Regions from separate parts of the Nocardiopsis gilva YIM 90087 genome, predicted to be linked through region 2. Evidence: predicted binding sites of a transcription regulator. Region 2 holds the regulator's gene; each other region holds the start of a gene.
The links. The regulator LexA, encoded in region 2, represses DNA repair genes until DNA is damaged. The targets are predictions, from matches to a motif close to TCGAACANNTGTTCGA.
Positions count from the first base shown of each region.

Region 1 (7,738 bases), 1.1 Mb from region 2:
TCCGCCAGATCCGCGCTCTCCTCGCGGCCGGCCTGTCGACCGAGGTCATCAGGGATGTGCTGCCGTGTGCGCGCGGCGAGGTGCCGACGCTGGAGCCCTGCCCGAACCTGCTGGCCACGCTGCGCCGCGAGCTCGACGCGATCGACGCGCGCATGGAGGCGCTGCGCGAGACACGGGAGTCGCTTGCGGGCTTCCTCGACGCCACCGCGGGCGCTCCCGTTTGAGGCCGACGGGGACCGTCCCACATCGACGCCATTCCTGAATCCCCCGGGTGAGCGGTGGCGCCGCCCCGGACTCAGTGGAATCCGCCGAGCGTTGACCGGAGAAGAAATTCCGCCGCTCCGCTACCGGAAGGCCGTGGAGAATCCGCACCTTTCTCATTTTCTCGTTTTCCCGGGAGGCAGGAAATTCACATTGCCCGGGAAAGTAGAATGTCGGCGCCCGCCCGGTGGCACCCGTACCGGGGGCGTCGCCGGAGAAGGGGTGGATTCCGGATAGTGTCAACGGGGAAAAACTCCGGTGACGGATGGGGTGACCTGCGGTGATCTACTGGATTCTCAAGCTGATCCTGGGGCCGATACTGGCCGCGCTATGGCAGCCCAGGGCGGAGGGGGTGGAGAACATCCCGCTGCACGGGCCGGCGATCATGGTCGGGAACCACCTGTCGGTCGCCGATCACTTCTTCGGCGCACTGCCCGTGCCACGCAAGATCAACTTCATCGCCAAGTCGGACTACTTCAGCGGCACCGGCGCCAAGGGGGCGATCGCCCGCCGCTTCTTCCGCGGGGCCGGGGCGATCCCGATCGACCGCTCGGGAGGCAAGGCCAGCGAGTCGGCGCTGCGCGCCGGACTGAAGGTGCTGGAACGGGGTGAACTCCTGGGCATCTACCCCGAGGGCACACGCTCGCCGGACGGGAAGCTCTACCGGGGGAAGACGGGCGTGGCTCGGCTGATCCTCGAGGCCAAGGTCCCGGTGGTTCCGATGGCGATGATCAACGCCGAGAAGATTATGCCGCCCGGCACGACCGTGCCCAAGCTCGGCATCCGTCCCCGGGTGAGGTTCGGCACACCGCTCGACTTCTCCCGCTATTACGGGATGGAAGACGACCACCTGGTACTGCGGTCGATCACCGACGAGATCATGTACGCCCTGATGCAGCTTTCCGGCCAGGAGTACGTCGATCGCTACGCCAAAGTGGTGAAGGAAGAACTGGAGCGGGCCGCCAAGGAGGAGCGGAAGGCGGAGAAAGCCGCGCGAAAGGCAGAAGAAAAGCAGCGAAAGCAGGAGAAAGGCGTGTAACCCGTGAATTGATCGCGCCGTTGCTCCCCCGCCCCTATTCCCCAGGGTTTCCTCCCGCCTTCCCTACCGCCCCTGTGCTCCGCGCAGGGGCGGTACGCACGAAACGCCACCGAGCCGCCGCACCACCCCGGTCCCGTGAAAAGCCCTCTGACCGGGGAAATCGGGCCTTAACTACCGCTGGCGTTCTCCGGCTCGGGCGCGATCCACAGGGCCTCGGCCGCGACCAACCCCAGCGCCTGGTCGCGCTGCTCGCCGGGCGCCCCGATCCGAATCAGCAGTGACCCGCCGAAGGGTTGGCGCTCCACCACCTCGATGCGCATGCCGATGCCGATCCGCTGGTCGGCAAGGTAGCGCAGCAGGTCGGGATCGGTGTCGTTGACCCGCACGATCACCCCGATGGTGCCGGCCTCCGCCTGGGACAGCAGATGGGTGTCGCGCTCCACGATCTGGCCGTCGCGGGTGGGGATGGGGTCGCCGTGCGGGTCCACCAGAGGGTTGCCCAGGTGTTCGGCGATACGGTCGACGAACTTGTCGGAGACGACGTGCTCCAGTTCCTCGGCCTCGTCGTGCACCTCGTCCCAGGAGTAGCCGAGCTCCTCGACCAGGTAGGTCTCCAGGAGGCGATGCCGCCGCAGCACGGCCAGCGCGGCCTTGGTTCCGGTGTCCGTGAGACGGACGTGGCCGTAGCGCTGGTGGTCCACCAGGCCGAGTTCACTGAGCTTGCGCAGCATGCCGGAGACCGAGGAATTGGACACCGACAGCCGCTCGGCCATCCCGGATATCGTCACCGGGCCCGAGCCGCGTTCCTGAAGGTCGTAGATCACCTTCACATAGTCCTCGACCGACGTGGACGGCCTGTCGGATGCGTTCCCCATGGTGGCAACGGTATCGCGAACCGGAAGGAGTCCCGGTTCTCCGTGATCGCCGCGGGCGGCACGGGAACCGGCGCGATCGCGGCGGACGCCCAAGACCCCGGGGCGTTCCGGAACGGCACGACCGCTGCGGTGGAGATCGCGGTGGGCGCGCTGCCAGAGCGGCACTACGTTCACGGCTGACTGTCCCCGCGAACCGACCTGGAGGTCGAACGCGACGCGACGTCCCTCGGCGATGGCCTCCAAGCCTCGGGAGACGCACGAGGAGTCGAAGCGGAGGGAGGGGAGGTCGCCGTCCGGGATGATGTATCCGAACCCCGTGTCAGCGTCGAACGATTCGACCGTGCCCGGGCGCTTGTCCATGAGCTGTCGCCTCCCTACCGGGAACTTCGTTACATAACGTTTCTATTAACTTACCCGGAGTATCGGCGCTATGGTCGGCGAAAGGCTGGTTCGGTCGATATCTGCACCTTCTCCCGGTGGTGTGGCGGCCGAGCGTGAGCGAGCCCACGACGCCTCCGGGTCATCTCCGCAGGCCACGGACCCCAGGGCGGAAGGTCTGCGCTATAATTCGTACATAGGTTCGATATAGGCCCGTCTTCCCCAGGTGCGCCTCACGCACCTCCGGCCACAGCACCAACCTCGGGGGGAGACATTGACGGACGCTTTCACCCACCTCAACGTGGCGTCGTCGGCGTCCATGCGGTACGGGACGGCCCACCCGCCCGCGCTGGTCGAGCGCGCGGCCGAGCTGGGCATGGACATGCTCGCGCTCACCGACCGCGACGGCGTCTACGGCGCCGTCAAACACGTGCGCGCCTGCGAGCGGGCCGGATTCCGGCCCATCCTCGGTGCCGACCTCGCTGTCGCCGCCCCCGAAGGCGGCCGCGTCACCGTTCTGGCCCGGGGGAAGCGCGGCTGGGCCTCGCTGTGCCGACTCATCACCGCCGCGCACGCCGCCGGAGCACGCGGCGTCCCGGCGATCACCCTCGACGCCGTCGCTGAGCACGCCGAGGGGCTGGTCGTACTGCTCGGCCCCGGCTCCGATGTCGGCCTGGCCGCGGGCGACCGCCACCTGCAGCGGGCGCGCCGCCTGCTCGACCGCTGGCGGGAGACCGCCGAGGTGGCCGTCGAGCTGGTCGACCACTACGACCCCGGCCGACACGCGCAGGCCACCGCGCTCCTGCGGCTGGCCACAGAGACCCGCACCCTGGCGGTGCTCAGCAACGCCGTCCGCTACCCCCGCGCCACCGACGCCGACGTCGCCCACGTCCTGGACGAGGTCCACCGCCGACAGCCCGGCGGTGGCGGTGCTCCTGTCCCGGCCGTCTCCCAGGCCTACCTGAAGAGCAGCGAGGAAATGGCCGAGGTCGCCGAGCGGATCTGCGGCCCCGACCGCACCGTGGCGCGGCGCCTGCTCGCCCACACCCGCGCACTGGCCGCCTCCTGCGCCCTGGCCCCCGAGACCGACCTGGGCCTGGACCGCCCCCACCTGCCGGAGTTCCCCGACGCGCGCGACCGGTTGTGGCGGGCCTGCGGCGAGGGCCTGACCCGGCTCGGCCTCCACCGCGACCAGCGGGCCCGCGCGCGCCTCGCCCGCGAACTGGAGATCATCGAGCACAAGGGCTTCTCCTCCTACTTCCTCACCGTCGCCGACATCGCCGACAGGATCCGCGCCCGGGGCATCCGCTGCTCCATTCGCGGTTCCGGGGCGGGAAGCCTGGTCAACCACCTCATCGGGATTTCCGCCGTCGACCCGCTGGCCCACGGACTGCTGATGGAGCGGTTCCTCACCGAGAGCCGCAGCGGGCTGCCCGACATCGACCTCGACGTGGAGTCGGCCCGGCGCCTGGACGCCTACGACGCGATCTTCGACGCCTACCCGGACGCCGCCTGCGTGTCGATGATGGAGACCTACCGCGCCCGCAGCGCCATTCGCGACGTCGGAGCGGTCATGGGGGTCCCACCCCACGAGGTCGACCGGCTGGCCAAGATGTTCCCGCACATCCGCGCCCGACAGATCCGCGCGGCCTGCGCGGACCTCCCCGAACTGCGCAGCGGAGGGCTGAGCGGCCCCTCCTCGGCCGCACTGTTCCAGATGGCCGAACGCCTCGACGGGCTCCCCCGCCACACCGCCCTGCACCCCTGCGGGATCGTCATCTCCAACTCCTCCCTGCGCGACCGCACCCCGCTGGAGCCCGGCAAGCTCGGTTACCACATGACCCAGTTCGACAAGAACGACGTCGAGGAGATGGGGCTGATCAAACTCGACGTCATCGGGGTGCGAATGCAGTCGGCGATGACCCACGCGCTGTCCGAGATCCGACGGACGGAGGAACAAGAGATCGACCTCGACGCGAGTGCGACGCAGCGAGCGAAGGCGTCGACGCCGATAGCCGTAGGCCCGAACGCGTCGGCGGTGCAGCGAGTGAGGAGTACGAGCGCGAAGGGGGGCACTGACGCGAGTGCGACGCAGCGAGCGAAGGCGTCGACGCCGATAGCCGTAGGCCCGAACGCGTCGGCGGTGCAGCGAGTGAGGAGCGCGAGCGCGAGCGCGACGAACAGCAACACCACTATCAAGGTTCCGGCGGACGACCCCGCCACCTACGCGATGATCCGCGACTCCCGCACGCTCGGCTGCTTCCAGATCGAGTCCCCGGGACAGCGCGAACTCGTCAGCCGCCTCCAACCGGCTGACCTGGGCGACCTCATTATCGATATCTCCCTGTTCCGACCGGGTCCGGTGAACAGCGACATGATCACGCCCTACATCGCCATCCGCGACGGCGAGCAGGAGCCGGAGTTCCCCTCCCCCGCGCTGTCCGACGTACTCGCCGAGACCGGCGGCGTGGTCATCTTCCACGAGCAGGTGATCAACGTTCTGCACGCGATGACCGGCTGTGGGCTGGACCAGGCCGAGGCGATGCGCCGCCAGCTGGGCACCGACGCGGGTAAGGAGGAAGTGCGCAAGATCTTCACCGGCATGGCCCAGGAATGCGGCCACGCCGAGGACGTCGTGGAGCGGGTGTGGGAGATCATCGCCGCCTTCGGCGCGTTCGGGTTCTGCAAGGCTCACGCCGCAGCGTTCGCGCTGCCCACCTACCAGTCGGCGTGGCTGAAGCGGTACTACCCGGCGGCGTTCTACGCGGGTGTGCTCACCCACGAGCCCGGGATGTACCCGCGCCGCGCGATTCTGGACGACGCCCGCCGCTTCGGGGTTCCCATCCTCGGGGTCGACGTCAACGCCTCCGACCGCGAGTGGCGGGTCGAGCGCACAGCGGACGGGGCGTGGGCGATCCGCGCGGCGCTGTCCGACGTCAAGGGCATCACCGACGCCGAGATCGACGCGATCGTGTCAGGGCGCCCCTACCTCTCACTGCCGGACTTCGCGAACCGGGCCCGGCCCTCCCGCGACGTGCTGGACCGGCTGGTGCGGGTGGGAGCCTTCGACGCGCTGTACCACGTCGGCGCTGACGGGGGTGTGAGCAGGAGGGACCTGCTGCTGCAGGCTGGCGCGGTGGAGCGTGCCGGACGCAGGACGCTGGGCGGCGGGCAGCTGCCGATCGGCCTGGTGGAGGAGACGCGCACTGGGGAGCTGCCGGAGATGACCATGGCGGAAGAGGTCCAGACGGAGCTGGAGGTCCTGGGCTACGACGCCTCCTGCCACCTGCTCTGCTGCTACACCGACCTGATCGCCGAACTCGTCTCCCACCACGGCGCGGTACGCGCCCACGACCTGCACCGGGCGCGGCCGGGGGAAGAGGTCCTCGTCCTGGGAGTGAAGGTGGCCACCCAGACCCCGGCGGTGCGCTCAGGACAGCGCATCATCTTCACCACCCTGGATGATGCGACCGGCCTGGTGGACCTGACCTTCTTCGAGTCGGTCCAGGACCGCTGCGCCGCGACCGTGTTCGGCTCCTGGCTGCTGGCCGTCCGTGGCCGAATCCGCAGGGTCGGCGGCTCCGGACTGCCCACCATCAACGCGACCCACGCCTACGACCTGGACGAACTGGCCGGGATCTGGACGGAGGAAGGCCGGGAGTCCCTCCACACCCGCCTGACCGCCCCTGGGGCGGCCTCCCCCGTCACCGGTGTCGGCGGCCACCGCATCCGCTACGCCAACGGCTACGCGCTGTCCACCTACGCCGACATCTCCCCCGCGGGCGCCGACTCCGCCCCCAGAAAATTGTGGCATGCCAGTCCAGGAAGTTCCGGCAGGTGAAAACCGACAGTTCTCAGTGCAACGCAGAAATCGTCTTAGCCACCACCTGCCTGGGATATCCGACCGTCCACCAGGCCAAATATCCTCATGCCCGACCTTTTCCCTTCCCGCCAAGCTGCTCCAGCCTGGAGCGATCTCACCAAAAGTGCTCCTGGCTAGATGGTCGTTCCCTAGCCTTCCTGCCGTGCCTTCTCCCCTTCACGACACACTCAACGAACTCTTCCGGGACCGCCCCTCCCTGGCCGTGGAGCTCATTCGCGAGCTGGACGATGTCGACCTGCCAGAGGGACTTCCAGTTCAGCTGGGGGACAACAACCTCAACGATCGCCCCTCAAAGGACGGCGGGCTCAAATGATCAGTGCACCACTCCATCGGTGATCATGTCGTGGTGGAGGTTCAGGTGCGTGACTACGGGTTCTCGGCGGTCCAGCAGGAGGAAATCTGGCGACGGTGGAGGGACGGCGAGTCCTTCAACGTCATGGGGCGTGCCCTCGGCGCCCCAATGCACCACGTCCGCAGGTTTCTCGCGCAGACCGGCGGCGTGCGGCAGATCCAACGGAGGCGCTCAGGCCGGCACCTGACGCACGCGGATCGTGAGGAGATCTCGCGCGGCATCGCAGCCGCTGAATCCGCCCGGCGCATCGCTGGCCGCCTGGGCCGCGCACCGTCGACCGTCTCACGCGAGATCGCACGCAATGGCGGCCGGAACCGCTACCGGGCCACGACTGCGGACCAGGAGGCGTACCAGCGCGCCCGGCGGCCGAAGGCGACCAGGCTCGCTTCCCTGCCCGTCCTGCGGGCCCTGGTCGAGGAGAAGCTCGCGCTGAGCTGGTCACCGGAGCAGATCTCCGGCTGGCTGGATCACCGCTTCCCCGGCAATCCTGCAATGCGTATCTCGCACGAGGCGATCTACCTGTCGCTCTACGACCCGCGCCGCCGCCAGGCCATCAATCGGAAGCTGACGCAACGGCTGCGGACCGCACGTCCGATGCGCCGGCCGAAGAAGGCCCGACGCCCCTCTGGGAGAGGCATCATCCGAGACATGGTCTCCATCAGCGAGCGCCCGGCGGAGGTCGAAGATCGTGCTGTTCCCGGTCACTGGGAGGGTGACCTGGTCATGGGCACGCGGCCGTCGGCCATTGCCACTCTCGTCGAGCGCACCAGCCGGTATACGGCGCTGGTCGCCCTGCCGGACGGGATCAAGGCGGAACAGGTCACCCCGCACCTGACGAGCCGCTTGCTCAGCATCCCTGTCCAGATGCGGCGAACGCTGACATGGGACCGCGGCAGGGAGATGGCCGAGCACCGGGCCATCACGATGACCACAGGAACGCCGATCTACCT
Region 1 covers NZ_CP022753.1:3,362,227-3,369,964, forward strand. The annotation lists gene CDO52_RS15265 (MerR family transcriptional regulator) at 1-224, shown strand, start outside; gene CDO52_RS15270 (lysophospholipid acyltransferase family protein) at 542-1,300, shown strand; gene CDO52_RS15275 (metal-dependent transcriptional regulator) at 1,468-2,175, opposite strand; gene CDO52_RS28740 (hypothetical protein) at 2,218-2,355, shown strand; partial or broken gene CDO52_RS29500 (hypothetical protein) at 2,395-2,535, opposite strand; gene CDO52_RS28745 (DNA polymerase III subunit alpha) at 2,828-6,394, shown strand; gene CDO52_RS27505 (hypothetical protein) at 6,579-6,749, shown strand; gene CDO52_RS15285 (IS30 family transposase) at 6,795-7,738, shown strand, end outside.
Region 1: CDO52_RS28745 (DNA polymerase III subunit alpha) is a predicted target of LexA. The motif match lies at 2,744-2,759, and genes of this name have one in related genera.

Region 2 (7,738 bases):
CGACCGGGAGCTGCGCAAGGCCACCCACCAGACCATCGACAAGATCACGGCGGCGATCGAGGCCCAGCGCTTCAACGTCGCCATCGCCCGGGTCATGGAGCTGGTGACGGCGGCGCGCAAGGCCATCGACTCCGGCCCCGGCGCCGCCGACCCGGCGGTCCGCGAGGCCGCCGAGGTCATCGCGGTCACCCTGTCGCTGTTCACCCCCTATGTCGCGGAGGAGGGCTGGGAGCGCCTGGGCCACAGCGGCTCGGTCGCCATCGGAAACTGGCGCGCCGCCGACCCCGACCTGCTGGTGCAGGAGGCCGTGACCTGCGTCGTGCAGGTGGCGAGCAAGGTTCGCGACAAGCTGCAGGTGCCCCCGGACATCTCCGAGGAGGAACTGGAGCGCCTGGCGCTGGCCTCGGAGAAGGCCCAGGCGTTCATCGAGGGCAAGCAGATCCGCAAGGTCGTGGTGCGGGCCCCCAAGCTCGTCAACATCGTGGTGGGCTGACGCCCGGTGGAGCAGCCGCAGGCCGATCAGGAGCAGCCGCGGAGCGGCGGGGCGTGGCTCGCTGCGGGCCGCGCCGGGCCGCCGCCTGGGGCGCGGATCAAGCAGGCGCTTCTCGTGGCCGCCGCCGTGGTCGTGGTCCCCGCGATCGCGGTCACGGCGGGGCTGTGGTGGGGCGAGGACGGTCCGGCGTTCGGGGCCGGACCCGATGACGCGTTCTCCACCGCGCCGGAGTGCGCGGTGGTCGCCGCCGAGACCGTGGAGGGTGTTGTGCCCTCGGGGCGGCTGGAGACCAACGAACACGGTCCGCTGAGCGACGCCGACGGAGCCATGTGCGCCTGGACGTCGGTGGGCGCGGACGGCGCCGCGCCGCGCTTCCTCCGCGTCGACTTCGAGGCGCGCTTCACCGACAAGGCCGGGGACGTCACGGGTGCCTCCGCCGCCGCGCGGGAGATGGAGCGGTCCACGACCATCTCCGACGTGGAGGGGGCCGCCCCGCTGCCCTCGCTCGGTGAGGACGCGCTGGTGTGGCCGGGCGCGGACGAGGGAACGGCCGAGCTGGTCTTCCGCAGGGACAACCTGGTGGTTCGGGTCTCCTACGGAGGCGCGGCGGATACCGGCGGAAAGCCGCTGTCCTTCGGGGCGGCGCGGGACGGAGCGGTCGACGTCGCCGAACAGGTCGCCGATTCCCTGTAGCTCCCTCCGCTGGTCGGTGGCGCCGAGCAGGCACATCCCCAGGCCAGCGGCGGTCGCGTCCGCTTCGGGGTCGATTCCTCGGACTGCATCCGGTGGCGGACGGAATGCCTAGTACCGTAGGCCCCTGGAATATCGACGAGGCGCGTCGGCGCGATGACACGGAGGCGTCCATGACCCAGCCACCTTCCGGTGGCCCTGACAGAGGACCGACCGGACCGAATGGCGGGTCACCGTCCGATTCGCACGCCCCGGAGGCTCGGCCCGATCCCGAGAAGGGGCAGCACCCGCAGGTGCCGCCCGCGGCCGCTGAAGGAGCGGCGCCCGCGCCTCCTCCGTCGGTCCCGCAGCACCCCTCCGGCCCCGCGACCCCGCTCGGAGCGTCGGCTCCGGCCGGACACCCGGGGCCCGCTCCGCACGGACCGCAGGGGCAGTTCGGCGTACCGGGGCGCCAGGCTCCGGGACAGCCCGGTCAACCGGGCCAATATGGCCAGCCGGGCCAGCAGAGCCAGCAGAGCCAGCACGGCCACCCTGGTCAACCCGCTCCCATGGGGCAGCCGGGTGACCCCGCGTCGGGGCAGACCGACGCTCCTCCGGTGGAGTCGGCCCCGAAGCAGAACCGGGGCTGCGCCATCGCCATGATCGCGGGGCTGGCCATCGTGGTCCTCGCCCTGCTCGTCGGCGGGGTGTGGACGGTCGTCGTCCTCAGCAGCGCCGGGGGCGACTACGAGCACGCGCCGAAGTGCGCGGTCGGGCGGGGAGACGCGCTCAAGACGCTCGTGCCCGACCGGACGGCCGAGGTCGACCAGCAGGTCAAGAACCTGGAGGGCACCGGACGCGAGGCCAATGAGTGCCGGTGGGCGACCGCCGAGGACGGCGGCCATGCCCCGGCGGCGGCGCGTCTTGTCCTCGTGAGCAACACGGGCGACGCCGAGCGCAACGCCGAGGAGCAGGCCACCGCCGCCCTCAAGGAGGCGACCAAGGACCACGACGCGAGCAAGCTCGCGGACCTCGGCGACGAGGCTTACTCCTGGAGCGACTCCACCAGCGGCTACGACTGGGGCTGTGTGGGCGTTCGAGTCTCCAACGTGTACGCGGAGACCTGCTACACCGCCGCGACGGACTTCAACGCCGAGGAGTCGATCCCCGGGGACGACGCCCTGGCCGGGGCCGAGGAGCTCGCCCGGGACGTCGTCCAAGGGATCAAGGACAGCAAGGAATAGGCGGGCCGGGCCGGGGGGTATCCCCGGCACGCTCACACCACCCCGTCGAGGAACTCCCGCACGGCCGGAGCGACCTCGGGTGAGAACTCGCGGTCAGCGTCGAGGACCGAGACGCCGGGGGAGTCGTCGTAGAGGCGGAGGACGTGGTCGGCGTCGGGGAGGTCCACCCGGCGTGCGTTGTCCAGGCCGCCCATCAGCCGGTCCACGTCCTCTTCCGCGATCTGGGTGTCGGCCGTGCCCCACAGCACCAGCGTGCGCGTCTCCGGCGGCAGGTCGCGGGCCAGCTCCACCGGGTCCATGGCGTCGATCGTCCGCAGGAACGGGGCGTTGGCGGTGGTGAGAATGTGCGACAGCGGCGCCGGGACCTCCTGGGGCAGGGGCTTGTCCGCGCGGATACGCGCGATTCCCGTGCGGAGCTTGGAGAGCACGTCGGTGGCGTCCGTGGCGCCGATCTGCTGGGCGGTTTCGGCCGTGCGCACCTGCTCGGTGATCTGGCGGTCGAGCGTGTCGAGGTAGCGGTCGCCGACCGGGGCGGCGAGGACGAGGCCCACCGGCGGGTGCTCCGCGACCACCTCGGGCGAGCGCAGGGCGAACAGCGCGCCCTCGCTGTGCCCGACGACGAGCACCCGGCCGGGGTCGACCTCGGGCTGCGCGATGAGCTCGGCATAGGCGTCGGCCATCTCGTCTTCGAAGACCTCGTAGGGGACGGGTTCCTCCGCGTCGTGGGAGCCCAGGCCCGTCGTACCGCTGCCGAGTTTGTCGTAGCGCAGCGAGGCGACGCCGGCCTCCGCTAGGACCCGGGCGAGGTTCAGGTTGGTATCGGCCCCTGGCCGCAGCTCGCTGTTGCCGTCGCGGTCGGTGGGGCCGCTCCCGGAGATGATGAGCGCGGCGGGGATCGGCGCGTCGCCGACCACGCGGGGGAGGGCGAACGTGCCGTGCAGCGTGTCGGGGCCGCTGTCGAAGCGCACGTCGCGTTCCGCGGGCTCGACCCCGGGCGGGTCGGGTTCGGCCGGGCGGTCGGGGGAGACGCCGCAGCCGGTGGCGAGCAGGAGCGCCGCCAGCGCCCCGGCGGCGGCCCGGGTGAGGGCGACGGGAGACGGAGAAGGCATGGTCCTAACTTAGGGGGCGCGCTGGGCGGCGGAGCGTGTGAACGGGTGTGGGGAGAAGGCGCGGTATTTCGCTATTGCGTGTCGCGTCCGTATCGGTATCAAGTTGTATCCGGGGATCCCGTCATAACAGAGCGCTATTCGGTTTGCGCGGCCGCTGGGCCCTTTCGCCTTTGCCGAATTTCCGCGGAAAAAAGCCGGGCCCGCGGTCTCGGGGAGAGATCACGGGCCCGATGGCCAAGCGAGGCGACATCGTTATCCGGGGGGATCACACCCGCCGCATAACGGCGACGACCTTCCCGAGAATGGTGGCGTTGTCGCCGTCGATGGGCGCGTAGGCGTCGTTGCGCGGAAGCAGCCGCACGTGCTCGCCCTCGCGCTTGAAGACCTTCACCGTGGCCTCGTCGTCGAGCAGCGCGGCGACGATGTCGCCATTGTTGGCGTCCGGCTGCTGGCGGACGACGACCAGGTCGCCGTCGGTGATGGCGGCGTCGACCATGGAGTCGCCGACGACGTTGAGCATGAACAGGCGGCCCTCGCCGACGAGCTGCTTGGGCAGGGTGAGGACGTCCTCGATGGACTCCTCGGCCAGGATCGGACCACCGGCGGCGATGCGCCCGACGACCGGGACATCGGTCGCGCGGGAGTAGTCGGCGCGGGGGTCATTCTCCAGCTCGTCCCAGGAGCGAATCGGGGGTTGTCCTGGAATGCGAATTTCCACCGCCCTTGGGCGATTTTGGTCCCGATAAAGATAGCCTTTGCGTTGCAACACCTTCAGTTGGTGCGCGACACTGGACGGGCTCGACAGGCCCACCGCATCACCGATTTCCCGGATGGACGGCGGGTACCCTCGCTGCCGTACATAGCGGTGGATGCAGTTCAGAACACTCTGCTGGCGGGCCGTGAGCTTCGGTGCGGCATCCGTTTGGCCCATGGAGTCGTCGGCCTCCGCGATCGTCGCGGGGGAAGCGGTGGACCGGAGTGCGGTGACGCTTCTCCCGCCCGCCTGAGGTTCGTGCGTTCCGTGGTTTTCCTCCGGCACGGCCGGCCTCCTCGGCGGTCGGTGTTCTGCGTGGGCTGTCGGTGACGGTGCCGATCGTCCGGCCGCGTCACATGCGGTGTCCGACCACGCGCCGATTGGCGGGCGCGGAGGCGCGGATACCTCGGCGGTTGCGTCGATCGAGCACGTCTAACGTTACTGCCTGTGTAGTGCCATATCAAACAAACGTTCGAGATGGTGATGAAAAAATCGCCCGGATGCGGTATTAGTCGAACGGCTGTTCTAACGAACTGGCGTTCGAAGGGGATGATCGTGTTCCCGCCCCAACCAGTCCCAACTCCCCCGACCCACCCCCCTGAACCCGCCCTTTTCGACTGGGCGGTGGAGATCCCCGAGTGGGCCCCGTCCCGCGCCCCTCGCCCGGAAGGCTCCTCCGCTTCCACCGCTCCTGCCCCGGGTGCCTCCCCGGCCGCCCGCGTGGCTCCGTCCGTTCCCTCTCGGCGGACCGCCCCGTCGGACCCGGCGGGCCCTGCGGCCCGTGCGCTCGGCCCCGAGCCCACACCCGCGCCCGCGGTGCGCCTCACCCGGCGCGGCCGTGTGGTGCTCGTCTCCGCTGCGTCGGCTGCGGTGGTCGCCGGACTGTCGATGCTCTTCGTCACCTCCGCCGCTGTCGGGGCTTCCGCCTCCGGAACCTCCCCTGAGGCGTCCGTCTCCGATGGCGCGCGCTCGACGGTGGTCGTGCGCGATGGCGATACGCTGTGGGGGATCGCCCAGCGGGTTCGGCCCGGCTACGATCCCCGCCCAGCGGTGCACGAGATCGTCGAGCTGAACGACCTGCCCAACCCCGATCTCACCCCCGGGCAGGAGCTCCTGCTGCCCGATTACTGACACTCCCGTGTCCGTGGCGTGCCCGTGTTCGCCCTCGCGGCGGACGGGTGCGCCCTTCGGCATGCCCGCATCCCGTCGGCGGGGCCGTGGCCGGATGGCGCGGCGCACCCGTTCGGGGACTTGCGCGCGAGGGGGGACCGCCGTAGGTTGACCACAACATCTAGTGCTCACCGGGAACAAGCAGCCCAGAACTTGTGCTTTAGTAGGTATCCGGTCTTTCTGGATCATCCGGTTCGGAGAGGTTGGTGACGACGATGCACACAAGGCTGCTCGGCACGGTCGCGAGCACGTCCGCGGCAGCTGTACGCGGGGTTCGACCGATGCGGATCTGGGGGGAGGCACACCGGCATGCACTGTCCGTTCTGCCGCCACCCTGACAGCAGGGTCATCGACAGCCGGTCGACCGACGACGGCGCGGCCATACGCCGCAGACGCGCGTGTCCCGAGTGCGAACGGCGTTTCACCACGCAGGAGACGGTGCTGCTGATGGTGGCCAAGCGCTCCGGCGTGACGGAGCCGTTCTCCCGGACCAAGATCATCGCGGGCGTGCGCCGCGCCTGCCAGGGTCGGCCCGTCACCGAGGACTTGCTCGCGAAGCTCGGGCAACAGGTCGAAGAGGAGATCCGGTGCCGAGGTGTCGCCGAGGTGCCCTCGCACGAGATCGGGCTGGCCATTCTCGGCCCGCTGCGTGATCTCGACGAGGTGGCCTACCTGCACTTCGCGTCGGTCTACCGGGGCTTCGAGTCGCTGATGGACTTTGAGAACGAGATCGCGATACTGCGGGCCGACCGGGCCAAGGTGAATGGGACGAGCGGGCAGAGCGAGTCGTGAGTAGCCGGACAACGGCGGACTGATCCGCGGGGCCCGACCGCGCGTGGGCGACGCGCACGGGCAGGGCCGTGACGACGTGATGAAAACCGTCATCTGGCCGCGTCACGCCAACGGATGTGACGTGGGAGCACTGGCGGGGGATCGGAACGGATATGTGGCGAGAACTGGGGGAGCTGACATGACGGAGACCACCGGCGCGACGGGGCGCAAGGGGAAGGGCAAGCGCAGCGGTCTGAAGATCGAGCGCATCTTCACCACGCCCGGCGTGCACCCCTACGACGAGGTCGAGTGGGAGCGTCGCGATGTGGTCATGACGAACTGGCGGGACGGTTCGGTCAACTTCGAGCAGCGGGGCGTGGAGTTCCCCGCGTCGTGGTCGATCAACGCCACCCAGATCGTCGCCAGCAAGTACTTCCGCGGTGCCGTGGGCACCCCGGAGCGCGAGTGGAGCCTCAAGCAGCTCGTCGACCGCGTCGCCGGGATGTACACCGAGACGGGTAAGGCGAACGGCTACTTCGCCTCCGACGACGACGCCGAGATCTTCGACCACGAGCTGAAGTACGCCCTCGTGCAGCAGCTCTTCAGCTTCAACTCCCCGGTCTGGTTCAACGTCGGTACCGCGTCCAAGCAGCAGGTCTCGGCCTGCTTCATCCTGTCCGTGGACGACACCATGGAGTCGATCCTCGACTGGTACAAGGAAGAGGGGATCATCTTCAAGGGCGGCTCCGGCGCGGGCGTGAACCTCTCGCGCATCCGCTCCAGCCAGGAGCTGCTGTCCTCCGGCGGTACCGCCTCCGGCCCGGTGTCGTTCATGCGCGGCGCCGACGCCTCCGCGGGGACCATCAAGTCCGGCGGCGCCACCCGCCGCGCGGCCAAGATGGTCGTCCTCGACGTCGACCACCCCGACATCGGGGAGTTCGTCGCCACCAAGGCCCGCGAGGAGCACAAGATCCGCGCGCTGCGCGACGCCGGGTTCGACGTCGACCTGGGCGGCAGCGACATCGTCAGCGTGCAGTACCAGAACGCCAACAACTCGGTGCGCGTCTCCGACACGTTCATGCGCGCCGTCGAGGCCGGCGCGGAGTTCGGCCTGACCTCCCGCACGAGCGGCGAGGTGATCGCCACGGTCGACGCCAAGGAGCTCTTCCACCAGATGGCGAAGGCCGCCTGGGAGTGCGCCGACCCGGGGCTGCAGTACGACGACACGATCAACGACTGGCACACCACGCCCGAGAGCGGGCGGATCAGCGCCAGCAACCCCTGCTCGGAGTACGTCCACCTGGACAACTCCTCGTGCAACCTGGCCTCGATCAACCTGCTGAAGTTCCTCACCCCCGAGGACGCCTTCGACGTCGACAAGTTCGTCAAGCTCACCGAGCTGGTCATCACGGCGATGGACATCTCCATCACGTTCGCGGACTTCCCGACCGAGAAGATCGGCGAGACCACGCGTGCGTTCCGCCAGCTCGGCATCGGCTACGCCAACCTCGGCGCGCTGCTCATGGCC
Region 2 covers NZ_CP022753.1:2,213,699-2,221,436, forward strand. The annotation lists gene leuS (leucine--tRNA ligase) at 1-493, shown strand, start outside; gene CDO52_RS10190 (hypothetical protein) at 500-1,186, shown strand; gene CDO52_RS10195 (hypothetical protein) at 1,732-2,406, shown strand; gene CDO52_RS10200 (alpha/beta hydrolase family protein) at 2,439-3,515, opposite strand; gene lexA (transcriptional repressor LexA) at 3,781-4,554, opposite strand; gene CDO52_RS10210 (LysM peptidoglycan-binding domain-containing protein) at 4,990-5,400, shown strand; gene nrdR (transcriptional regulator NrdR) at 5,749-6,231, shown strand; gene CDO52_RS10220 (vitamin B12-dependent ribonucleotide reductase) at 6,410-7,738, shown strand, end outside.

Region 3 (7,738 bases), 2.1 Mb from region 2:
GTCCGTCCCGTACTGCTCGGCCACGGCGGACACCACGGCCCGCAGCGCCTCGGGGGTCGCCAGCAGCGGGGTGATGTCCTTGAACGTGACGCCCGGCTTGGGGAAGTCGGGGATATCGCGGATTCCCGCCGCGATGAGGTCGCTCAGGTCCGCGCGTTGGGTCAGCTGTTCGGCCATGATCGGGGGTCGTCTCACCTTCTGCGGAGGAGTTTCGTGGGAAATGCGCCGCTCAGCGCGATCCTAGGGGTACGCGGGGGAGGTGACCGGACGGGGGACCACCACGTGGGTCCGGAACACGGCGCACCGGCCCCGCAGAGCGGGGCCGGTGCGGTCGCCGACCGGCGTGCGGCGGTCGACCCTAGGGTCGACCGCGGCAGGTCACCGGTGCGTCGTCTCCAGCGGTGGAGTGGTCAGCCCCTGGTGTCGTCGGAGCCGCCGGGGAAGTCGGGGCGGTCCTCGACGGGGGTGTCGTCCTGCGTGCCCTGCCCGGGGGTGACGACATCGCCGATGCCGACCTTGAGCAGCCGGATCCGGGCGCCGGGCGAGATCTCCAGTTCGACCTCGTTCTCCCGGACCTCGACCACGGTGCCGTAGAACCCGGCCTTGGTGAGCACCTCCACCCCCGGCCGCAGGGTGCTCTGCATCTGGTTCTCCTGCTGGCGCCGCTTCTGCTGCGGGCGCAGGATCAGCAGCCAGAAGACGACCGCGATGAGCAGGAACGGGAGGATCATCCCAAGGATGCTGCCGCCGTCCTGCTGGGCGGCCGCTGCGAGAATGTCATGGCCCTGCACGGGGTGTCCTTCCTTACGTCTTTCCTCGTGGCCACCGCCACGCGGGCGTGGGACGCGAACGTCGCGCCCTGGTCAACGGGCGACGCGGGGCACATGTTCCCGGTCGCCCGCGCTCGCCGTTCCCTACGGCGCTCCCGGCCGCGAGGTGGGGGCGGCCTCGCTCCGGTGAGGTCCGCCACTTCAGCTTACGCGCTTCACAGCCGGCAGAAACCTGGAGGTCAGGACGGGTCCGGTGGTTCCACCGGCGCGGCGTCGGAGATCCCGGCACCGAACGCGGCGTCGGGCGGCGGGGTGAGGCCCATGTGCGCCCATGCCTCGGGGGTGGCCACGCGTCCGCGCGGCGTGCGGGCGATCAGTCCGGAGCGCACCAGGAATGGCTCGGCCACGACCTCCACGGTCTCGGGCTCCTCCCCCACCGACACCGCGAGGGTGGACAGCCCGACCGGTCCGCCGCGGAACCGGCGCATCAGGGCGTCGAGCACGGCGCGGTCCAGCCGGTCGAGGCCCTGGTCGTCGACCTCGTAGAGGGTGAGGGCGGCGCGGGCGGTGCCGAGGGTGAGGTGGCCGTCGCCGTGCACCTCGGCGTAGTCGCGCACGCGCCGCAGCAGCCGGTTGGCGATGCGCGGCGTCCCGCGCGAGCGCCCGGCGATCTCGACGGCGGCGTCGTCCTCCAGGTCCACCCCGAGCAGCCCGGCCGATCGGCGCAGGATGTGTTCGAGCTCGTCGGCCCGGTAGAAGTCCATCTGCGCGGTGAACCCGAAGCGGTCGCGCAGCGGGGCGGGCAGCAGCCCGGCCCGGGTGGTGGCGCCGACGAGGGTGAACGGCGCGATGTCGATCGGGATGGCAGTCGCCCCGGGCCCCTTGCCGACGACGACGTCGACGCGGAAGTCCTCCATGGCGACGTACAGCATCTCCTCGGCGGGCCGCGCCATGCGGTGGATCTCGTCGAGGAAGAGCACCTCGCCCTCCTGCAGGGTGGACAGCACCGCCGCGAGGTCGCCGGAGCGCTCGATGGCGGGGCCGGAGGTGATCCGCAGCGGGGCGCCGAGCTCGGCCGCGATGATCATGGCGAGCGTGGTCTTGCCGAGGCCCGGCCCGCCCGACATCAGGATGTGGTCGGGGGCCCGGCCGCGCCGCTGGGCGCCGCGCAGCACCAGGGACAGCTGCTCGCGGACGCGTTCCTGGCCGACGAAGTCCTCCAACCGCTTGGGCCGCAGGGCGCCCTCGACGGCCCGGTCGTCCAGGTCGGCGTCGGGTGAGACCATCTCACGTTCGTGCTCGGTCATGGCGGAGGCGGTTTCCTTTCTCCGGGCTCGAGCCCGCGGTGGTCAGGGGGCGGGGTGGCGCGGTCCACCCCCGGCGGCCGCCGCCCGGGCGGTGGGTCAGGCCCGGCTGAGGCTGCGCAGGGCGCTGCGCAGGAGGACGGCGACGTCGGGGTGTTCGTCGGCCTCGGGGGCGACGGTGTCGGCGGCGGCCTCGGCGTCCTTGGTCGACCAGCCGAGGTTGACCAGCCCCGAGACCACCTGGGGGCGCCACGGCGCGGTCACCGCGAGGCTGGGGGCGGCCGCGCCGTCGCCCGCGACCGGGACACTCGCCGGCACGCCGAGCTTGTCCCGCAGTTCCAACACGATGCGCTGGGCGCCCTTCTTGCCGATGCCCGGCACGCGGGTAAGCGCGGCGGTGTCCTCGGCGGCCACGGCCTGGCGCAGGGCGTCGGGGGTGTGCACGGCGAGCATGGCCATCGCGAGCCGGGGTCCGACGCCGCTGGCGGTCTGGACGCGTTCGAACACGTCGCGCTCGTCGTCGTCGGCGAAGCCGTAGAGGGTGAGGGAGTCCTCGCGGACCACGAGGGAGGTGGCGACCGTCGCGCTGTCGCCCACCCGGAGCGTGGCGAGGGTGGCGGGGGTGCAGTGCACGGTCATCCCGACGCCGCCCACCTCGATGACGGCGGTTTCGATGCTCCGGGCCGCCACGCGGCCGCTGAGGAACGCGATCACGGCTTCCCTCTTCCTCTCTGGTTGCTGCTGGGGTGGTTCCGATGGCGCGGGAGGTGGGCGGGGCCCCGGCCGTCCGTCATCTCCGGACGCGCCGCGCCATCTCGACCTTGCGCGCGAACTCCTGCTGGGCCTTGGCCACCCGGTCCTGGGCGCCGCCCCGCCAGATGTGGCAGATGGCCAGCGCGACCGCGTCGGCGGCGTCGGCGGGCTTGGGCGCGGTGTCGAGGTTGAGCAGCCGCGCCACCATGTGCTGCACCTGGGCCTTCTCGGCGCGGCCGCTGCCGGTCACCGCCGCCTTGACCTCGCTGGGGGTGTGCAGGACAACGGGCAGGCCGCGGCGGGCCGCGCAGGTGATGGCGATGGCGCTGGCCTGGGCGGTGCCCATCACCGTGCTGACGTTGTGCTGGGCGAAGACGCGCTCGACCGCGACCGCGTCGGGGCGGTGCTCGGTCAGCCACGCCTCCATGCCCTCCTCGATTCCCAGGAGCCGGTCGGGCAGGTCGGTGTCGGCCGCGGTGCGGACGACACCCGCGGCGACGAAGCGCAGCGGCCGTCCGATCGCGCCGTCGACGACGCCGACGCCGCACCGGGTGAGCCCCGGGTCGACTCCCAGAACCCGCACGCGGAATCCTCCGTTGTCCTCGAAAGGGTGGTGGCCCTGGACGCAGGGCGCACGCTGTCTCGAAAAAGGGGGCGCAACGGGCATCGAACGCCCGTTCGCAGGCTGAGCCTACCGTCACGTGCGGACAGCGGGAGATCCCGACATGCGCGGGACGACCGCCCCGCGCATGTCCGGAGTGAACGGGACCGCCGCGCGGTCCGCGGTGGACGTCACGGTGTGCTAGAAGCCGCCGCGCTTGCGGATGGCCGAGAGGTCCTCACTGATACGGAAGACGACGATGAGCAGCTCCAGCCCGACGCGGGTGATGAGCACGGCGATCGCGCCGCCCAGGATGGTGCCGAGCAGGCCGAGGAAACCGCTGACGGGCTCGATCGCCATGAAGCCGAAGGAGGTGATGACGCCGCTGAGGGTGAAGATGCCGATGAGCACCAGCCACAGGATGTACAGCAGCTTGATGATCTTGGATGTGACGAACTCCCGGAAGGAGAAGTCGAAGAGCGACCCGAAGAAGCCCTTCTCCGTCGGCATCGGCTGCCCGGGCGCGCCTGGTGGCGGGGGCGGGGTGCCCGGCCCGTAGGGACCGCCTGGCGGTGGGGTGCCGGGGCCGCCGGGCGGTGGCTGCTGCTGGTATCCGTACTGCTGGGAGGGGTCGTAGGGGTACTCGCCGGGGGCATTCATCAGCCTGGTTCCTCACCATTGTTCGGAGGGGGACTGCGGACGCCGCGGCCGATGGACACGGCGGCCGCGATTCAGCGTCGCCCACCATATCGACCGCCGCCCTGCTCACGATGCACGCCCGCCGCGTCACACGCCGTCCTTCTTTCGTTGATCTCGGGGATATCGACCGAATACTCGCCGGTACAAGGTCGATATCCCCGAGATCAACGGGAACGCCGCGGGCCCCGCTGTTTCCAGCGGGGCCCGCGGCGGAAGTGCGCGTAAGGCGCCGTCAGCCGATCTTCTCCATGATCTCGTCCGGGATGTCGGCGTTGGTGAACACGTTCTGTACGTCGTCGGAGTCCTCAAGGGCGTCGACGACGCGCATCACCTTCTTGGCGTCGTCCTCGCCGAGGGGCACCTCCATGCTCGGCAGGAACGAGGTCTCGGCCGACTCGTAGTCGATACCGGCCTCCTGCAGCGCCGTGCGGACGTCCACCAGGTCGGTGGCCTCGCAGACGACCTCGAAGGACTCGCCCAGGTCGTTGACGTCCTCGGCACCCGCCTCCAGCACCGCGAGCGTGACGTCGTCCTCGGTGGTGCCCTCCTTGGAGACGATCACCACACCCTTGCGGCTGAACAGGTAGGACACCGAACCGGCGTCGGCCATCGAGCCGCCGTTGCGGGTGACCGCCACGCGCACCTCGGAGGCCGCGCGGTTGCGGTTGTCGGTGAGGCACTCGACGAGCAGCGCCACGCCGCCGGGGGCGTAGCCCTCGTACATAATGGTTTCCCAGGTGGCCCCGCCGGCCTCCTCACCGGAGCCGCGCTTGCGGGCGCGCTCGATGTTGTCCAGCGGAACCGAGTTCTTCTTCGCCTTCTGGATGGCGTCGAACAGCGTCGGGTTGCCATCCGGGTCGCCACCACCAGTGCGCGCGGCCACCTCGACGTTCTTGACCAGCTTGGCGAAGAGCTTGCCTCGCTTGGCGTCGATGACGGCTTTCTTGTGCTTCGTGGTGGCCCACTTGGAGTGGCCGCTCATGCGTTTCCTTTCACCATGTCGACGAAGAGCCGGTGGATACGCGCGTCCCCGGTGAGTTCGGGATGAAATGAGGTGGCCAGCAGAGCCCCCTGCCGTACCGCGACGATCCTACCGGCCCGTTCTCCGCGGGTGACCTGGCCGATCACGTCGACGTCGGCGCCGACCGACTCGACCCAGGGCGCGCGGATGAACACCGCGTCCAGCGGTCCTCCGTCGACCCCCTCGATCTCGATCGGCGACTCGAAGGACTCGGTCTGCCGGCCGAAGGCGTTGCGCCGCACCGTCATGTCGATCCCGCCGACGGTCTCCTGGTCCGCGGCACCGTCCAGGATGTGGTCGGCCAGCAGGATCATCCCCGCGCACGTGCCGTAGGCGGGCAGCCCCTCGTGGATGCGCTTGCGCATCGGTTCCATCAGCTCGTAGCGCACCGCGAGCTTGGACATCGTGGTCGACTCGCCACCGGGGAGGACCAGGCCGTCGACCTCGTCGAGTTCCTCGGGACGCAGGACCGGGCGCGCGGGAACGCCGAGTCCTTCGAGGACACGCAGGTGTTCGGCGGTGTCGCCCTGGAGGGCGAGGACCCCGATGGTGGGTGTGGCGGACAACGAACTACCTCGCTCGAGATTCGCGGTGCTGGGGCGTGGGCCGGGTCGCGCTGTGTCCGGCTGCCCAATTCACCAGCCTAGGTGCTCTGGCAATCCGGACACGACACGCGGCGGCCGGGCTGAAGGCGCCGATCCGGCCGCCGGATCGTGGACCTGGAGACGCAGACACGACCGGACGCGCCGACCGAAAGCGACCGTCGTCGACGGTCAGCCTCGGTGCGGCGCGCCCGGGTACGCCGACGGGGAAACGACGAAACGACGACCGGCTACCAGCCGCGCCCGGCGTAGCGCTGGGTCTCGTCGAGCTCGTCGAGGTTGATGCCGACCATGGCGTCGCCCAGGCCGCGGGAGACCTTGGCAATGACCTCGGGGTCGTTGTAGTGCAGGGTGGCCTGCACGATGGCGTCGGCGCGCTTGGCCGGGTCGCCCGACTTGAAGATGCCGGAGCCGACGAAGACGCTCTCGGCGCCGAGCTGGCGCATCAGGGCCGCGTCGGCCGGGGTGGCGACGCCGCCGGCGGAGAACAGCGGGACCGGGAGCTTGCCCAGGCGCGCGACCTCCTTGACGATGTCGTACGGCGCGCGCATCTCCTTGGCCGCACCGAAGAGCTCGGCTTCGTCGAGGGTGCCCAGGCGCTTGATCTCGGAGCGGATCGACCGCATGTGCCGGGTGGCCTCGACGACGTTGCCGGTCCCGGCCTCGCCCTTGGAGCGGATCATGGCCGCGCCCTCGGCGATCCGGCGCAGGGCCTCACCGATGTTGGTGGCGCCGCAGACGAACGGAACGGTGAAGGCCCACTTGTCGATGTGGTGGGCCTCGTCGGCCGGGGTGAGCACCTCCGACTCGTCGATGAAGTCGACACCGAGGAACTGCAGGACCTGCGCCTCGACGAAGTGGCCGATGCGGGCCTTGGCCATGACCGGGATGGAGACGGCCTCGACGATGCCGTCGATCATGTCCGGGTCGGACATCCGGGCCACTCCGCCGTCCTTGCGGATGTCGGCGGGGACGCGCTCCAGGGCCATGACCGCGACGGCACCGGCGTCCTCGGCGATCCTGGCCTGCTCCGGAGTGACCACGTCCATGATCACGCCGTTCTTGAGCTGCTCTGCCATGCCGCGCTTGACGCGGGTGGTACCCACGGTGCTCTCGGTCGAGTTCTCAACGGTGTTGGCCACGGTGGCGGACTCCCAAGTTCTTCAGCGGAGAGGGGATTACCCGCCCGCGATGCGTCGAGGTTGGTCCGCATCCGGGCTTCTTCACTCTCCATACTAGATCCTCTCCTCCCCACCTTTCTCAGGACATTTCGGTGCCTTTCGCCTACGCGGCTCGACACTCTGTCCTCCTCCGCTGCCCCGTTGCCGTCCCTCAGTCCCGGCTACCCCAGGCCGGAGGCTCGTCGTCCATCTCGAAGAACTCCGGCATGGGCGCGTGCCCGGCCAGCCGGAAGACGGTGACCAGACGGCTGGAGCGGGCCTCGCGGATGCTCGCGACGCCGTCGTTGTAGAAGCGCCGCGCCAGGTGCACGCGCTTGGCCGCGGCCTCGACCTCGGCCAGCAGGTCGTCACCGGCGGGGTCGCGGACCGCCGCCATTGCCTCGGTGAAACCGGGCTGGTCCACCACCGCGCGCAGCGCCCGCGACAGGTTGCTCTCGGCCATCTCCCGCGCGGCGCGGTCGGTGGCCCGGCGCGCCTTGCCCGCGGCGTCGGCCAACAGCACCGCGGAGGCCGGCTCCAGTTCGGCCGCGGAGGCGAGCTCCAGGACGACGGCGCCGCGTCGTTCCAGCGCGGCGTCCAGGGCCGCCTGCGCCGTCTCCACGCGGGTGTGCAGCCGGTCCAGCCGGCCGGCCCGCCAGGACATGTAGAAGCCCGACAGCACCAGCAGCGCGAAGACCGCGGACACGGCGGCCAGCAGCTCGGCCATCCGCCTATGCCTCCTCTCGCCGTCCCGCCGTCACCGGCCCGACCGCGGCACCGGCCAGGACGGTCTCATAGACCCGCAGCACGTCCTCGGTGACCGTGCGC
Region 3 covers NZ_CP022753.1:4,286,066-4,293,803, forward strand. The annotation lists gene CDO52_RS19270 (adenine phosphoribosyltransferase) at 1-177, opposite strand, end outside; gene yajC (preprotein translocase subunit YajC) at 411-791, opposite strand; gene ruvB (Holliday junction branch migration DNA helicase RuvB) at 1,010-2,077, opposite strand; gene ruvA (Holliday junction branch migration protein RuvA) at 2,174-2,788, opposite strand; gene ruvC (crossover junction endodeoxyribonuclease RuvC) at 2,865-3,410, opposite strand; gene CDO52_RS19295 (DUF4282 domain-containing protein) at 3,630-4,088, opposite strand; gene CDO52_RS19300 (YebC/PmpR family DNA-binding transcriptional regulator) at 4,360-5,109, opposite strand; gene pdxT (pyridoxal 5'-phosphate synthase glutaminase subunit PdxT) at 5,106-5,714, opposite strand; gene pdxS (pyridoxal 5'-phosphate synthase lyase subunit PdxS) at 5,981-6,892, opposite strand; gene CDO52_RS19315 (LemA family protein) at 7,083-7,637, opposite strand; gene CDO52_RS19320 (glycosyltransferase family 4 protein) at 7,642-7,738, opposite strand, start outside.
Region 3: ruvC (crossover junction endodeoxyribonuclease RuvC) is a predicted target of LexA. The motif match lies at 3,494-3,509, and genes of this name have one in related genera.

Region 4 (7,738 bases), 150 kb from region 2:
TTCCGGGGGAACCCCTTACTTCAAGTGAAGCCGACAGGGCACGCACCCGACCAACGGCATCCGCCGACCTGGGGACAACCCGCGAACTCGACTACTCCTTCCTAGAGATGAACACCCGCCTCCAGGTCGAGCACCCCGTCACCGAAGCCGTCACCACCGTCGACGGCCACCGCGGCGTCGACCTCGTCGAGCTGCAGCTGCGCGTCGCCCTTGGCGAGCGCCTCCCCTTCTCCCAGGCCGACATCGGCCTGTCCGGCCACGCCGTGGAGTCCCGCGTCTACGCCGAGGACCCCGCCCTCGACTTCCTGCCGACCGGCGGCCGGGTCCTCCTCCTCGCCGAACCCGAAGGCGAGGACACCCGCGTCGACTCCGGCCTGGACGACCACGCCGAGATCACCTCCGCCTACGACCCCATGCTGGCCAAGGTCATCACGTGGGCCCCGGACCGCCCCTCCGCGCTGGACCGGATGGACGCCGCGCTCGCCCGCTACACCCTGCTCGGCTGCGGCACCAACGTCGCGTTCCTGCGCCGCCTCCTGCGCCACCCCGACGTCGCGGCCGGGAACCTCAGCACCGACCTCACCGAGCGCATCCGCCCCGACCTCATCCCCGAGGCCGGCGACGCCGTACCCGTCGAGCTCTACGCGGCCGCCGCCCTCGACCACCAACTCCGGCTGGAGCCGACCGACCCGCGCACCGACCGCTTCGACGTCCCCGACGGCTGGCGCGTCGGCGGCCCTGCCTGGACCACCTGGCGGCTGCGCGCGCCCCGCCATGACCCGGTCACGGTGCTGGTCCGGCGCACCACGACACCCGACGCGCCCCGCTCGCCCGGTGCGCCCATCGGCTACGAGGTCCGCGTGGGCGACTCCGACCCGCTACCGGCACGCGCGTCGCGAGCGCCGGACGGCCGCTCCCTGACCGTCGACTACGGCGGGCGCACCGTGCGCTACGCCCGCGCCGTCGACGGCGACGACCTGTGGCTGGGCCGCGAGGGCTCGGCCTGGCAGCTCCACGAGGAGCCCGCGTTCGCGACCGCCCGCGAGGCCGAATCCGGCGGCGACGGCACGCTCCGCAGCCCGATGCCGGGCACGGTGCTCTCAGTCCCGGTCGATCAGGGGCAGCGGGTCACCGCCGGAACCCCGGTCGTCGTGGTCGAGGCGATGAAGATGGAGCACGCGGTCACCGCCCCCATCGACGGCGTCGTCACCCGGCTGGAGGTCGCCCCGGGCCGCCCCGTTGCCATGGACATGCTTCTGGCCGTCATCTCCGCGGACGACAGCGCGCCGGCCACCGAGCCACCAGCCAACCCATCGGCGGCACCACACCCGCCGTCCGCCACCGCACCCACCGAACCGGCGCGACCCGCCGATTCCGTCGCCCCCAAGGAGTGACCGACATGACCCACCGACTCTCCGACGAGCACGAGGAGCTGCGCCGAACCGTCGAGGCGTTCGCCCGCGACGAGGTCGCGCCGGTCATCGGCGACTTCTACGAGCGCGGCGCCTTCCCCTACGACATCATCGCGAAGATGGGCCGGATGGGCCTGTTCGGGCTCCCGTTCCCCGAGGAGTTCGGCGGCATGGGCGGCGACTACTTCGCGCTCTGCCTGGCCCTGGAGGAACTCGCCCGGGTCGACTCCTCGGTGGCCATCACCCTGGAGGCCGGGGTCTCCCTCGGCGCGATGCCGATCTATCGCTTCGGCAGCGAGGAGCAGAAGAAGACCTGGCTGCCCCGGCTCTGCTCGGGTGAGGCGCTCGGCGCGTTCGGGCTCACCGAACCCGGCGGCGGTTCCGACGCCGGAGCCACCCGCACCACCGCCCGCCTCGACAACGGCGAGTGGGTGGTCAACGGGACGAAGTCGTTCATCACCAACTCCGGCACCGACATCACCACGCTCGTCACCGTCACGGCCATCACCGGCGAGCGCCCGGACGGCCGCCCCGAGATCTCCGCGATCCTCGTACCGTCCGGCACCCCGGGCTTCTCCGTGGGCCAGCACTACTCCAAGGTGGGGTGGAACGCCTCCGACACCAATGAGCTGGTCTTCGACGACTGCCGGGTGCCCGAGGCCAACCTGGTGGGCGAGCGCGGCCGCGGCTACGCCCAGTTCCTGCGCATCCTGGACGAGGGGCGCATCGCCATCGCCGCGCTGTCGGTGGGCCTGGCCCAGGGGTGCGTGGACGAGAGCCTGCGCTACGCCGCCGAGCGCGAGGCGTTCGGCCAGCACATCGGGCAGTACCAGGCCATCCAGTTCAAGATCGCCGACATGGAGGCCCGCGCCCACACCGCCCGCCTGGCCTACTACGACGCGGCGGCGCGCATGCTCGCAGGCGAGCCCTTCAAGAAGGAGGCCGCCATCGCCAAGCTGGTGGCGTCCAACGCCGCCATGGACAACTCGCGCGACGCGACCCAGATCTTCGGCGGCTACGGCTTCATGAACGAGTACCCGGTGGGCCGCTTCTACCGCGACGCCAAGATCCTGGAGATCGGCGAGGGCACCAGCGAAGTCCAGAAGATGCTCATCGCCCGCGAACTGGGTCTCCCGGCCTAACTACTCTGTGCCGCGCGTGCCGCGGCCGGGTCGAGCGACGACATCCGGTCGCGGCATGCGGCGCCGCACGCGGCCCCCGGCGGGTGCCTACCCGTGGGTGACGCGGATCTTGGACTGGCCGTGCGGCTGCTTCTCCCAGTCGTCCATGAAGCGCGCTTTGAGCCCGTGCCTCTCGGCCAGGGCGATCAGGGTCTCGGTGCGGTAGTAGAAGTCCTCGTGCAGCACGTGGTGCTCCTTCCCCTCCGTACGGTCGAAGGTGAAGTCGAACCACCCGTCAGCGGCCAGAATCCGCCCCACGTGCGCCAGGCATTCGTCGATCACATCCAACGGCGAATGGGAGAACACGCTGTGGGCGTGGACCACCCGGAAACGGGCGTCGGGCAGGAAGGTGAAGGTGAGGTCGCGCACCGGGGTGAGGTGCGGCAGCTTGTCCTGCAGCCGCTGGCGGGCCAGGGTCTCCTGGGCGGCGACGAGGATGTCCGGCGAGATGTCGATGCCGTAGTAGTTGCCGGTGTCGAGGTAGTCGATGAACCGCCACCCCGCGCGCAGGTTTCCGCACCCGATGTCGAGCATGCGGTCACCCGGCTGCAACCCGTGGGAGACGAGATAGTCGAACTGCATCTTCCCCAGCGCCAGCCAGCGGTCATGGGTCTGGGATCCGACGGCGGCCTCGGGGCTGCTCGCGGTGTCATGCTTCATGACGGCGCGGTAGTAGGAGACATGGTCCGGGTAACGCAGCCGCAGCCACCTGTCGCGCCCCGCCCGCTTGAGGTAGCCCGGTATCTTTCCGGGGTTCCGCAGCGCATAGCCCATTTTGTGACCCAAGGTGGAGCGGTCCGCGGTCACATTCTTCCTCGGCACGGCGATGGATTCCTCTCTGTCGCGGCTCCCTGCCTTCGAATCGAAGCCTGCCAGACCATGGAGGCGAATGGTGCGAAGGGCGCCGCGACCTCAATTCCGGACAATCATCGCGAATCGGATCAAGCTTCCTGACCATCTAAAACGGAAATCGGTCACCGTAACCCGGATGATAATCGGCCCGTTTATCCCGTTCCCACCACCTCGGCCGACGAACTGCACAACCGAACCAGAATCAGCTGCCGTAGGCCGGTTCCGGGGGCGCCGCACCGGCGAGGAGGGTGTGGATCGTGGCGCCGATTTCGTCAGCGTGCCAGCGCGCGCCCTTGTCGATGGCGGGGCCGTGGCGGTAGCCCTCCATGACGCAGATGCGTCCGCCGTCGACCTCGAACACGCGGCCCGTCACTTTCGCTGACTCCGAAGATCCGAGCCAGGCCACCAGGGGCGAGACATTGGCCGGGTCCATCCGGTCGAAGGTGCTGTTCTCCGGCACGGCCATGGTGTCGGCGAACAGGTCCTCTGTCATGCGGGTGCGCGCGGCCGGGGCGATGGCGTTGACCCGGACGCCGTAGCGCGCGAGCTCGGCGGCGGCCACCAGGGTCAGGGCCACGCTCCCGGCCTTGGCCGCCGCGTAGTTGCTCTGCCCGACGCTGCCCAGGAGCCCGGCGCCGGACGACGTGTTGATCACGCGCGCGTCGACGTCGCGCCCGGCCTTCGCCTCGGAACGCCAGTGGGTCGCAGCATGTTTAAGCGGCAGAAAGTGCCCGGTCAGGTGGACGCGCACGACGGAGTCCCATTCCTCCTCGGTGAGGTTGACAAGCATGCGGTCGCGGAGGAAACCAGCGTTGTTGACCAGCACATCGAGTCGCCCGAACGTGTCGAGCGCGGTGCGGATGAGGTCGGCGGCGCCTTCGGTCGTGGAGATGTCACCGGTCGCGGCGACGGAGTCCCCGCCGAGATCGCGGATCTCCTCCGCCACCTGGGCGGCCGGCTCCCGCGAGTGGCCCGTGCCGTCACGCTCCACACCCAGGTCGTTGACCACAACCTTGGCGCCCTGCCGCGCGAACTCCAAGGCGTGTGCCCGACCCAGTCCGCGCCCGGCTCCGGTGATGATGGCGACTCTGTTCTCACAGATCATGCGTTGTCCTCCCGGTCGGGGGTGTGCGTGTCGGCGATGGCGTCACCGGTCGATGGCTGCTGGCCTCTGGTGGGTGACGCCGTCGATGCTTGTGCCGCGGCGTCCAGGAACGCGGGGCGCTCACCTCCGCCGTGCAGCAGCAGCGAGGCGCCGCTGATGTAGGCGGCGGACGGCGAGGCCAGGAAGACACACGCGTGGCCGACATCGGCGGGCTCAGCGAGCCGACCCAGCGGCACGGTCCGGGCGACGGCGGCGACGCCCGCCGCGTCGCCGTAGTGCATCGCCGACTTCTCGGTCCGCACCATCCCGACGGTCACCGCGTTCACCCGCACCCTGGGCGCCCACTCGACCGCGAGGGAGGCCGTGAGGTTGTCCAGTCCCGCCTTGGCCGCGCCGTAGGCGGCGGTGCCCGGGGAGGGACGATGCCCGCTGACACTGCCGATCATGATGATCGAGCCGCCCCCGGGCCGACCCTGCAACACACGATTGGCGGCACGCGAGACGATGAGCGGGGCGATGAGGTTGAGCTCGATCACCTTGGCGTGCCTGCGCGCGTCTCCCTCGCTCGCGGGCAGGTACGGGGTGCCGCCCGCGTTGTTGACGACGACGTCGAGATCGGCGATCCCGCCGATGAAGTCCGCCACGGCGTCGGCGTCGCGGACATCGACCCGCTCGAAACCGACCCCCTCGGGCAGGCCGTCCGGCTCTCGGCGGGCGCAGGTGATGACGTGGGCACCGGCCGCGCGAAACGCGGTGGTGATGCCAAGACCGACACCGCGCACACCACCGGTGACCACGACCGTCATCCCGCTGAGGTCCGCTGCGTGCGGCACGGCCCACCTCCTGCCGAGCTTTTCACCAACCGTTCCAACAGTCCCCCGTTGATCTCGGAGATATTGGGGTCAAAACTGCCCGTGAGACCCCAATATCTCCGAGATCAACGGAACTCGTCGCTGCTTCAGCTCTCCCGGATCTCACCCTTGGAGGCGTCCGCGGCGGGCTGCTACGGTCTTAGTTCTAACAAACGTTTGGTGGAAAGGTAAGCCATGGCGGTCTCCACCACCATCCACTCCTCGGGCATCGCCGAGATCGTGGTCGACACTCCCCCGGTCAACGCCCTGGCGGTCCGCGACTGGTACGACCTGGCCGACGCCGTACGGCATTCCGGACGCGACCCCGCCGTACGTGCCGCCGTACTCCGCGCGAAAGGGCGCGGCTTCAACGCCGGCGTCGACATCAAAGAGATGCAGCGCACGACCGGATACAGCGCTCTCCTCGGCGCCAACCGCGGCTGCTACGCCGCCTTCGCCGCGGTCTACGACTGCGAAGTCCCGGTGATCGCTGCCGTCCACGGCTTCTGCCTCGGCGGCGGCGTCGGGCTGGCCGGAAACGCCGACATCGTGGTCGCCTCCGAGGACGCCTACTTCGGCCTCCCCGAGGTGGACCGCGGCGCGCTGGGCGCCGCCACCCACCTCGCGCGACTGGTGCCCCAGCACCTGCTGCGCGCCATGGTCTACACATGCCGCAACGTTCTGGCCACCGAACTCCACGCCTACGGCTCGGTGCTGTCGGTGGTGCCGCCAGCCGAGCTGCGAGCGACGGCACTGGCCGTGGCGGGCGAGATCGCCGAGAAGGACCCGCGGGTCATCCGCTGCGCCAAGGAGGTGCTGAACGGCATCGACCCGGTGGACGTCAAGCGCGGTTACCGGTTCGAGCAGGGCTTCACCTACGAACTCACGCTCACCGGCGCGGGCGGTGCCCACCGCGACGGCTTCACCGGCCAACGGGAAGCGGAGGCGGAGGCCGAATCCGCGCCCCCAGACCTCGCCCGCAGGTACACCGACCGGAGCACGACGCGGTGAGCGGCCCGAACGCGGACACGGGCGCACACACGAACGGGGACAGCGCCACCGTCGCCGACAAGGTCATGTCCCCCGAGGGGATCGCCGCGTCACTGTCGGACGGGATGACGATCGGCATCGGCGGCTGGGGATCGCGCCGCAAGCCGATGGCGCTGGTCCGGGCCATCTGCCGCTCCCCCGTGCGCGACCTGACCGTGGTGTCCTGCGGCGGCCCGGACGTCGGCCTGCTGTGCGCCTACGGCAAGGTGCGGCACGTAGTCGCCCCGTTCGTCACGCTCGACACCATGCCGCTGGACCCCTGGTTCCGAACGGCACGCCAGCGCGGCGACATCGGGTTCACCGAGTACGACGAGGGCATGTTCATGTTCGGGCTCCTCGCGGCGGCCCACGGCCTCCCGTTCCTCCCCACGCCCGCCGGGATGGCCTCGGACGTCCTGCGGGTCAATCCCGGTCTGCGGACCATCCGCTCCCCCTACCCCACCTCCGCCAGCCGGCCCGGCCCCATCAGCGCCCAGGAAGAGGAACAAGACACGGGCGAAGAGCTGGTCGCCATGCCCCCGCTGCGCCTCGATGCCGCCCTGGTGCACATGAACCGCGCCGACGCGCGCGGCAACGGGCAGTACCTCGGCCCCGATCCCTACCTCGACGACCTCTTCGCCAAGGCCGCCCGCCACTGCTACCTGTCCTGCGAGCGGCTGGTCGAGGCCTTCGAGGGGCCGGTGCAGTCGCTCCTGATCAGCCGAATGATGGTGGCGGGCGTGGCGGAAACCCCGAACGGAGGGCACTTCACCACCTGCGAGCCGGACTACGGACGCGACGAGCCCTTCCAGCGGCGCTACGCGGCTGCCGCCTCCGACCCCGCCGAATGGCGGCGGTTCCGGAGCCGGTACCTGGACGTGGATGAGGGCTCCTACCAGCGGGAGGTGAGCCAGCGATGACCCCCTCGGGCCCATGGACGCCGCCGTCGACACCAGCGACGCGGGCCGAGATGTGCGTGACCGCCTGCGCCGACGCGTGGCGTGGCGACGGCGAGGTGCTGGCCGCCGCTATGGGGACCTGTTCGACCCTCGGCGCCCGCCTGGCCCGCCTCACCTTCGCGCCCGGCCTGCTCACCACGGACGGCGGCGCACTGCTCAGCCGCGACCCGTTGCCACTCGGCCGCCCCGCCGGTCCGGCCGCCGACGCGACGGCCGAGGGATGGCTCCCCTTCCGCGACCACCTGTGGCTGGTCCTCCACGGACGCAGACACGTGATGATGGGCGCCGCCCAGCTCGACCGGCACGGCCGGAGCAACATCTCCTGTATCGGCGACTGGTCGCAGCCGAC
Region 4 covers NZ_CP022753.1:2,367,467-2,375,204, reverse strand. The annotation lists gene CDO52_RS10880 (acetyl/propionyl/methylcrotonyl-CoA carboxylase subunit alpha) at 1-1,394, shown strand, start outside; gene CDO52_RS10875 (acyl-CoA dehydrogenase family protein) at 1,400-2,554, shown strand; gene CDO52_RS10870 (class I SAM-dependent methyltransferase) at 2,642-3,367, opposite strand; gene CDO52_RS10865 (SDR family oxidoreductase) at 3,648-4,550, opposite strand; gene CDO52_RS10860 (SDR family oxidoreductase) at 4,547-5,383, opposite strand; gene CDO52_RS10855 (enoyl-CoA hydratase family protein) at 5,597-6,412, shown strand; gene CDO52_RS10850 (CoA transferase subunit A) at 6,478-7,350, shown strand; gene CDO52_RS10845 (CoA-transferase subunit beta) at 7,347-7,738, shown strand, end outside.
Region 4: CDO52_RS10855 (enoyl-CoA hydratase family protein) is a predicted target of LexA. The motif match lies at 5,567-5,582, and genes of this name have one in related genera.